DNA from 4 places in the Streptomyces sp. NPDC090994 genome. Region 2 is predicted to be linked to each of the others. Evidence: riboswitches for the same ligand, from Rfam matches in the RefSeq annotation. Region 2 holds a riboswitch; each other region holds the start of a gene.
What was found. A riboswitch is a leader RNA that binds a small molecule or an ion and turns the genes downstream of it on or off. The one in region 2 is predicted to bind cyclic di-AMP.

Region 1: linked by a shared signal. The riboswitch ahead of ACIQR3_RS10560 (transglycosylase family protein) and the one ahead of ACIQR3_RS28190 (LysM peptidoglycan-binding domain-containing M23 family metallopeptidase) in region 2 are both predicted to bind cyclic di-AMP.
Region 3: linked by a shared signal. The riboswitch ahead of ACIQR3_RS24025 (M23 family metallopeptidase) and the one ahead of ACIQR3_RS28190 (LysM peptidoglycan-binding domain-containing M23 family metallopeptidase) in region 2 are both predicted to bind cyclic di-AMP.
Region 4: linked by a shared signal. The riboswitch ahead of ACIQR3_RS02780 (NlpC/P60 family protein) and the one ahead of ACIQR3_RS28190 (LysM peptidoglycan-binding domain-containing M23 family metallopeptidase) in region 2 are both predicted to bind cyclic di-AMP.

The regions. Positions count from the first base shown of each region.
Region 1 covers NZ_JBIVWS010000004.1:86,423-88,612, forward strand. Annotated here, with positions in the region: gene eno (phosphopyruvate hydratase) at 1-230, opposite strand, end outside; gene ACIQR3_RS10560 (transglycosylase family protein) at 480-1,217, opposite strand; cyclic di-AMP (ydaO/yuaA leader) riboswitch at 1,221-1,388, opposite strand; gene ACIQR3_RS10565 (transglycosylase family protein) at 1,570-2,190, opposite strand, start outside.
Region 2 covers NZ_JBIVWS010000017.1:51,805-53,994, reverse strand. Annotated here, with positions in the region: gene ACIQR3_RS28190 (LysM peptidoglycan-binding domain-containing M23 family metallopeptidase) at 142-1,014, opposite strand; cyclic di-AMP (ydaO/yuaA leader) riboswitch at 1,019-1,179, opposite strand; gene ACIQR3_RS28185 (tyrosine-protein phosphatase) at 1,601-2,190, shown strand, end outside.
Region 3 covers NZ_JBIVWS010000012.1:112,340-114,529, forward strand. Annotated here, with positions in the region: gene ACIQR3_RS24020 (M16 family metallopeptidase) at 1-890, shown strand, start outside; cyclic di-AMP (ydaO/yuaA leader) riboswitch at 1,114-1,278, shown strand; gene ACIQR3_RS24025 (M23 family metallopeptidase) at 1,291-2,055, shown strand.
Region 4 covers NZ_JBIVWS010000001.1:600,366-602,555, forward strand. Annotated here, with positions in the region: gene pcrA (DNA helicase PcrA) at 1-853, opposite strand, end outside; cyclic di-AMP (ydaO/yuaA leader) riboswitch at 1,085-1,256, shown strand; gene ACIQR3_RS02780 (NlpC/P60 family protein) at 1,265-2,190, shown strand, end outside.

The DNA.
Region 1 (2,190 bases), on a different contig from region 2:
GGGCCGATCTGCTCGATGACGGCGAGGACGGCCTTCTCCACGCCCTTGCCCAGGTAGCGGTTCGAGTCACCGTCACGCAGCTCGATGGCCTCGAAGGCACCGGTGGAGGCACCGGACGGAACGGCGGCACGACCCGTGCTGCCGTCGTCGAGGCCGACCTCGACCTCGACCGTGGGGTTGCCTCGGGAGTCCAGGATTTCCCGGGCTACGACGACGTCGATGGACGGCACGAGCATCTCCTTCTTCAATGTGACGCTTCTGTGTGACGCGGGTGCGCGGCACGCAGCGGCTCTGCGGGTCCGAGCCTAACCGGCTCCGGGAGATCGGCCAGCCGGTCACCCACCCGTTGTGCGGAACCGAGAGTAAATTGTTTCTGAACGGAACAAAGCAGGGGGGCGTTTCGGCCGTCATGTTCCGGACATGCCCCCGCCCCGGCGCGTACGGGGGAGAACGCGCCGGGGCGGGGAGCCTGTGAGCCGTCAGCCGAGGTGCAGCTGCTGGCCCGGGTAGATGAGGTCGGCGTCGTCGACGATGTCGTCGTTCAGCTCGAACAGCTTCGCCCAGCCGCCGTCGACGTCGTGCGCCTCGGCGATGGAGCTGAGGGTGTCGCCCTTGACGACCTTGTACTCGCCGTCACCCTTCTCGACCTTCGTGCCGGTCGGAGTGGTGACGGTCTCCTCGGACTTCTGCGCGGTCTCGGCGGCCGGGCGCTCCTGGGAACGGGAGGCCGGCTGCTCCTGCGTCTCACGGGTCTCGGTGGAGCCGCTGGAGCTGCTGGAGCCGCTGCTCTGGCTGTCGGAGGAGGAGGAGGAGGACGAGGAGGACGAGGAGCCGGTGTAGCCGCCGGCGCCCGACAGGCCCGTGCCGCAGGTCGGCCAGGCGCCCTTGCCCTGGGCCGCGAGGACCTTCTCGGCGACCTGGATCTGCTGGTCCTTGCTGGCCTGGTCGGCGGTGGAGGCGTACTGCGTGCCGCCGTACGCCGCCCAGGTGGACGCGGAGAACTGCAGACCGCCGTAGTAGCCGTTGCCGGTGTTGATGGACCAGTTGCCGCCGGACTCGCACTGGGCGACGGTGTCCCACTCCGACTCGGTGGCGGCGGAGGCGTTGCCGGCCGCCATCAGCGGGGCGGCGACGGCGGCACCGGTCACGCCGGCGATGGCGATGGCGCGAGTGGCCTTGGACGGACGACGGTGCTTGCCCTTGCTGGAGAACAGCATGGAAGATCCCCTCACCGACGCCTGCGAGGTGAGCTGTCGGGTTCGGGCCGGTTGAGTTGCCCGGCCGGGTCCCTCACGGGACTCGGCTCCACCCCTAGCCGCTCCGGCTCAACTGCCCGGTGCGGCGACTTACCTTGGGTCCCCCGCTCCTGCCTTCGGCGCTTGCGCGACGACTGTTCCCGGACTGCCGCTGGCAGGATTCGGCGTTGCGGCGGCCGGGGCCCGCGATGGCGAGCGGTCATGACCGTAGACAGGCCCCGGGTGGATTTTCAAAGACGATCAGGGCTTCTGAGACCTATCTCTCACGGCGTTTAATACGGACATTCACCCTTAACCGTGACGCGAACTGCCGTCACTTTTCGACCGGTTCGACCCCAACAGCAAGCTTCTGACCGGGCAGGATGTGGTCGGGGTCGGTACCGACGGCGTCCTTGTTCGCGGCGTAGAGGGAGGACCATCCCCCGGCGAGCTCAAGGGAGTCGGCGATGGTCCACAGACTGTCGCCGGCGCGGACGGTGTACGTCCCGTCGCCCGCCCCGCGCGCCGTCTCGTCGTCGCGCGAGGCATGCCGCCCCGAGGACGACCCCGAACGGCCCTTCGCCGTCTCCTCGTCGGCACTGCCGCCGCGGTGCCGGCCGGTGCCGGTCCCGCCGGCCGTGTCGTCCTCGCCGGTCTTGGTGAGGCTCGAAATGGCGGGGGTCGGTTCGAGGTTGCCGGCGCTGCCGCTGGTGCCGGAGGTGTCCGTGGTGTCGCGCTTGGTGGTGGCCGCGTCGCCCGCCTCCTCGACGGGGGAGGCGGATTCGGACGATGTGTCGGAGTCAGCCGATTCGTCGTCGGTGTCCGAAGTGTCGGCTGACGGAGTGTCCGACGGGGAGGCCGAGGAGCCGGAACCAGAGCCGGAGGCGGAGCCCGAGTCGGAGCCGTCCGAAGTGTCGCCCTTGTCGGCCGAGTCGGTGGTGTCACTGGTACCGGT
Region 2 (2,190 bases):
AGGGGTTGACGGGCGGTGAGAAAGGCCACTCCTAAAGTGTTGGCCAATTCCGGAATAAGTGGGCCCCGCTCCCTGGGACAACACCGAAGGCCGGACCCGGGGATCGGGGTCCGGCCTTCGGTGGGCGCGCGGCGGGCGGCGTCAGACGGAGACGCCCTTCGACCGGAGGTAGGCGAGCGGGTCGATGTCCGAGCCGTAGTCCGGCGTGGTGCGGATCTCGAAGTGCAGGTGCGGGCCGGTCACGTTGCCGGTGGCGCCGGAGAGACCGATCTGCTGTCCCGCCGTCACGGAGTCGCCGCTGGAGACGGAGAGCGAGGACAGGTGGGCGTACTGGGCATAGGTGCCGTCGGCGAGCTTGATGACGACCTGGTTGCCGTACGCGCCTCCCCAGCCGGCGGTGACGACCGTGCCCGCGCCGACGGCCTTCAGCGAGGTGCCGGTCGGGACGACGAAGTCGGTGCCGGTGTGGTAGCCGCTGGACCACATGCTGCCCGACTGGTGGTACGGGGTGCCGACGGTGCCGCCGTCGACGGGGGCCACGAACCCGGCGGAGCTGTCCGCGGTGGCCGAGGTGTCGGAGGTGTCCGAGGTGTCCGACGCGGGCTGCGCCGTCTTCTTCTCCGCGGCGTCCGTGGTGTCCTTGGTGCCCTTGGTGTCGGCGGCGGTGTCGGCACTCGCCGCGGTCTTGCCGCCGAGGGTGAGCTTCAGGCCGGGACGGATCAGCGACGGGTCGGCGCCGACGGCGTCGCGGTTGTCCTCGTAGAGCTTCTTCCAGCCGCCGCTGACGTTCTCGGCATCGGCGATCTTCGCCAGCGAGTCACCGGAGCGGACGGTGTACGTCCGCGCGTCCTTCACGGCGGCGGACTGTGCCGAGGCGGACTGCGCGGGAGCGGCGTGGGCGCCGGCGGCCCCCAGCAGCGGCAGGGCGAGTGCGGCGCCGCCGGTTCCGGCGACGGCGAGGGTGCGGGTCAGGCGCTGGGTCTTGGTACGGCGGTGCTTACCCTTCGCGGGCATGACGAATTCCTCTCCGGCGCCTGCGAGGTGAGCTGTCGGGTGCGGGCTGGAGCTGCCCGGCCGCGCCGGAAGGGCGCGGCTTTACCCCTAGCCGTCCCGGGAACCGGAACAGGCGGTCGTACCTGTGGGTCCCCCGCTCCTGCCGCGTACGGGTGGTGAGTGGGTGTGGTCTCCGGGCGGCGGCAGGATTAGGCGTCCGTCCGGATCGGTGGTGAACGTAAGGGACCAGGACGCACAGGGACAAGCGAGGGATTCCCGGTGAAGGTGTTTCACATGATCCTTTGGAGGAAAGATCCGTCACCCTCCGTCGATGGCGGGAATTGCGCCGAAGTCGAACACCCTTGAAAAGCGCCTGTATTACGTGAACATGAGGCACGACGTACGGTCACGGATATGACGCTGCTCACGCGGGCCCGCGCCAGCGACTTTTATTCCAGAGCGAGTTGGGGAGAAAGCTCCAATTCGGACAGACGCATCAGAAGTCACGCAGAGGGACAACCAGGACTCTTTCGGGGGTCGGAATGCCGTATCGTCGGGCGCACCCGCCGTCGAGCAGCGGCAGCGGAGCCGAATGGGAGGAGTCCTCGTGACGCAACAGGTCCCGTCGACCGAGCCGGAGCTGGCCGGGGTACGCAATTTCCGTGACGTGGGCGGCCTGCCGGCCACGGACGGACGGCGGGTGCGGTTCGGCGTGCTGTTCCGCAGCGGCCACCTCGCCCACGCGACCGCCGAGGACGCGGCGTTCCTCGCGGGTCTGGGCCTGCACACCGTCTTCGACTTCCGCAACGCGGCCGACCAGAAGCTCGAAGGCCCCGACGTGACCCTGCCGGGCGTGCGCAATGTGAACCTGCCGCTGTCCGACCCCGCCGACGGCGCCGAGTTCTGGAAGATGGTCCGCGACGGCGACCTGGACCAGCTGCGGGAGATCCTCGCGGACGGCAAGGGCGCGGAGCGGATGATCGCCTCGTACCGCTCGATCATCACGGACCGCACCGCCGAGCACTCCCGGGTACTGCACGCGCTCGCCGAGGACAGCGTCCCGGCCCTGATGCACTGCGCGGCCGGCAAGGACCGCGCGGGCCTGTCCATCGCGGTGACGCTGCTCGCACTGGGCGTCGAGCGGGAGGCGATCGTCGAGGACTACCTGAAGTCCAACGAGAAGCACCGCCGTTACCA
Region 3 (2,190 bases), on a different contig from region 2:
CCAAGGAACTGTTCCCGGCGGACTCCCGGATGTCCCGCCCGCGCCAGGGCACCGAGGAGACGGTCGCCGGCATCGACTCCGCGGCCGTACGCGCCTTCTACGAGAAGCACGTCCGCCCCGCCACGGCCACCGCCGTGGTCGTCGGCGACTTCACCGGCGTCGACCTCGGCGGGCTGCTCGACGACACCCTCGGCTCGTGGACGGGCTCGGCCGCCGAGCCGCGGCCCGTGCCCCCGGTGACCGCCGACGACACCGGCCGCGTCGTCATCGTGGACCGTCCCGGCTCCGTCCAGACCCAGCTGCTGATCGGCCGTACCGGCCCCGACCGGCACGACAGCGTCTGGCCCGCCCAGGTGCTCGGCACGTACTGCCTGGGCGGCACCCTCACCTCCCGCCTGGACCGCGTCCTGCGCGAGGAGAAGGGCTACACCTACGGTGTCCGGGCCTTCGGCCAGGTCCTGCGGTCCGCGCCCGACGGCACGGGTGCCGCGATGCTCGCCATCAGCGGCTCCGTCGACACTCCGAACACCGGTCCGGCCCTCGACGACCTGTGGAAGGTGCTGCGCACGCTCGCCGAGGGCGGGCTCACCGACGCCGAACGCGACGTCGCCGTGCAGAACCTGGTGGGCGTGGCGCCGCTGAAGTACGAGACCGCGGCGGCCGTCGCGAGCACGCTGGCCGACCAGGTCGAGCAGTACCTGCCCGACGACTACCAGGCGACGCTGTACCAGCGGCTCGCCGCGACCGGCACGGTCGAGGCCACCGCGGCGGTCGTCAACGCCTTCCCGGTGGACCGTCTGGTGACCGTCCTGGTGGGCGACGCGACGCAGATCAAGGAGCCCGTCGAGGCCCTCGGCATCGGCGAAGTCACCGTCGTACCGGCCGAGTAGACGGCGAGCAGACGGCGGAGCGGCGCCACGCGCGCGTGAAGGCCCCGGTGACCGGTGTGTCGCCGGGGCCGCCCTTTGCCCGAATTCGACGCATTGGGGCGAAGGTTGCCTGTCTGCCCTGTGGGATGAGCAACAAAAACCCTGTTGCGTTTGAGTCTTGAACGGGCGCCCGCTTAGCGTCTCCCAGGCTGTTCGTCAGGCAGTGCGCCGCACCCGCGGCACCGGACAGTCATCGCCGAGTCCCCGTACGGCGCGAGCCAGGGGAGCCGGGGACCCACCGCAGTCCCTGGGGTGAATCGGACGCCCGCGCGTACCGCGAGGGGGTCCGTAGGAGACCTTCCTGCTCCGAACCCGTCAGCTAACCCGGTAGGCGAGAGGGAAGGAAAGGACCAGCCTCTACATGGCGTTCACGCGCGCCACCGGGAAGCACCGCCGTCCCGGCCGGGTACACCGCACCACCGTCCGCGCGGCGGGTGTCGCGACCCTCACCACCACCGGCGTCCTCGGCACCCTCGCGGCCCCCGCGCTCGCCGCCGAGCCGTCCCCCGAGGACACCGGCCTCACCCCCGTCATCACCCTCGGCGACGCCGTGGCCGAGGAGGTCGAGGCCCAGGCCACCGCCCAGCGGCAGGCCGCCGAGGACGCCGCCGCCCGGGAGAAGGCCGAGCGGGCCGCCCGCGAGCGGGCCGCCGAGGCCGCCGAGCAGGCCCGCGAGGACAAGGAGCGGGCCGCCCGCGAGGCCGAGCGCAAGCGCCTGAACACCTACGTGGCCCCCATCAGCGGCTCGTACGTGTCCACCGCCTACCAGGCCAGCAGCGGCCTGTGGTCCTCCGGCACGCACACCGGCATCGACTTCCACGCCGCCTCCGGCACCACCGTCCACGCGGTCGGCGCCGGCACGGTCGTCGAGGCCGGCTGGGGCGGCGCGTACGGCTACCAGGTCGTGATCAAGATGCACGACGGGACGTACACCCAGTACGGCCACCTGTCGTCCATCGGCGTCTCCGTGGGCCAGGCGGTCACGCCGGGCCAGCAGATCGCCCTGTCCGGGGCGACCGGCAACGTCACCGGGCCGCACCTGCACTTCGAGGCCCGTACCGGCGCGGAGTACGGCTCGGACATCGACCCCGTGGCCTACCTCCGCTCCCACGGCGTCACCGTCTGACACCCCGCGACACCGAAAGCCCCGGCTCCCCGAGCCGGGGCTTTCTGCGTTGCGGGTGACCAAAAACAGACCAAAAAAAGCCAGGGAAACCGGCTCCCCTTCGGAAAGCGCGGCGCATTGCAATAGAGTCACTGA
Region 4 (2,190 bases), on a different contig from region 2:
CGTCCACCAGGACGTGCCGGAAGCGGCGGCGGTAGTGCTCGGCGACGTCCGGGAAGGCGCGCAGCAGGTTGACCGTCGTCATGATCAGGTCGTCGAAGTCGAGGGCGTTGGCCTCGCGCAGCCGCGTCTGGTACATCGCGTACGCCTGGGCGAGGGTCTTCTCGAAACCGTCGGCGGCCTGGGCGGCGAAGTCCTCCTCGTCGATCAGCTCGTTCTTCAGGTTCGAGATCTTGGCGCTGAAGGACTTCGGCGGGAAGCGCTTGGGGTCGAGGTCCAGGTCACGGCAGACCAGCGCCATCAGCCGCTTGGAGTCGGCGGCGTCGTAGATCGAGAACGACGACGTGAAACCGAGCTTCTTCGACTCCCTCCGCAGGATGCGTACGCACGCACTGTGGAAGGTCATCACCCACATGGCGTTCGCGCGCGGGCCGACGAGCTGCTCGACGCGCTCCTTCATCTCACCGGCGGCCTTGTTGGTGAACGTGATCGCGAGGATCTGGCCGGGGTGGACGCCGCGCGCGCCGAGCAGGTGGGCGATGCGGTGGGTGAGTACGCGGGTCTTGCCGGAGCCTGCGCCGGCGACGATGAGCAGCGGGGAACCGGCGTGGACGACCGCGGCGCGCTGGTTCTCGTTCAGTCCGTCCAGGAGCGCGGCGGGGTCCAGTACCGGGCGTGGGGCGCCGTCCCGGTAGTAGTGGTCCCGGTCCGGCGGCACGTCGAACTTCCCGGCGAACAGATCGTCCGGGATCGGCTCCGGTACGTGCTCGTCCTCGGGCGGTGGCGGAGGTTCCTCCTCGTGGCCGCGGGGGGCCTGGAGGCTCGCCAGGAAGCTGTCGTCAAAGAGGCTGCTCATCGCTCTACGAGTCTAGGGCGCCCCACCGACAACCGGACGCCCCCTCGAAAACCCGGCCGGACCCGGACCGCTGGACACGCTCCCGCCACCGCACATCACCCACCGTGAGGGCCGCCCCCTAGGTCACGAAAATGTATCGGGCATATCACCCTTCAACCTTCACAGGGGCCACACGAGTTGGCTACGGTGCGGGCGGGCCGCACGACCCCCACCGGCGAACGTCGCCGGGCCGCGCGGCCTCCGCCGAATCCGGCGTGCCCGCGCGGGCGCCCGGAACCGGGGACCCACCGTGACATGGGGTGAATCGGTTCACAGCCCTCCCCGGGGCGCGAACCGTAGGGCAGCCTTCCGTCCCACCGCCCGAACCCGACAGCTAACCCGGTAGGCGGAGCACGGAAGGAGTCGCCTCCCTTGGCGTCGCACCGCAAGTCGCGTCCCGCCGGAACGCGCGTGGCAGGCATACGCACCCCCGTCCTGGCCACGGCCGCCCTCACCTCCGTCGCCCTGCTCTCCCAGACGGCCACCGCCGCTCCCGCCGACGACCGGCCGAGCCTGGAAGAGGTCCAGAAGAAGGTCGACGACCTCTACCGCCAGGCCGGCTCGGCCACCGAGAAGTACAACGCGGCCAAGGAGAAGACCGCGATCCAGCGCGAGCAGGTCGACAGCCTCCTGGACGACGTCGCCCAGCGCACCCAGGAGCTGAACGACGCGCGCGAGGAGCTGGGCTCCTTCGCCGCCGCCCAGTACCGCACCGGCGCGGCCGTCTCCGACACCGCGACCCTTCTGCTCGCGGACTCCCCGCAGGACTACTTCGACCAGAACCAGCTGATGGACCGGCTCACCGGCCGCCAGAAGCAGCTGGTCGACGACTACGTCACCCAGCAGGCCGAGACGATGGAGAAGCGCCAGGAGGCCACCGAGAGCCTCCAGACGCTCACCACGTCGCAGAAGGACCTGAAGACGGCCAAGGCCACCGTCCAGACGAAGCTCGCCTCCGCGCGTGAACTGCTGGCCGACCTGACCGCCCAGGAGAAGGCGCGGCTCGCCGCGATCGAGAAGAAGAAGCAGGCGGAGGCGGCCCGCAAGGCCAAGGAGCTGGCCCGGCAGCAGGCCGAGGAACGGCAGCGCCAGGAGGACGCCGCCGCTGCTGCCGCTGCCTCCGAGCAGGCGAGCGGCTCCACGGGCACGGAATCATCGGGCCCGACCGACTCCTCGTACGCCACCAAGGCCGACAAGGCCCTGGCCTTCGCCCGCGCCCAGATCGGCAAACCGTACGTCTGGGGCGCCACCGGCCCCGACTCCTACGACTGCTCCGGCCTCACCCAGGCCGCCTGGAA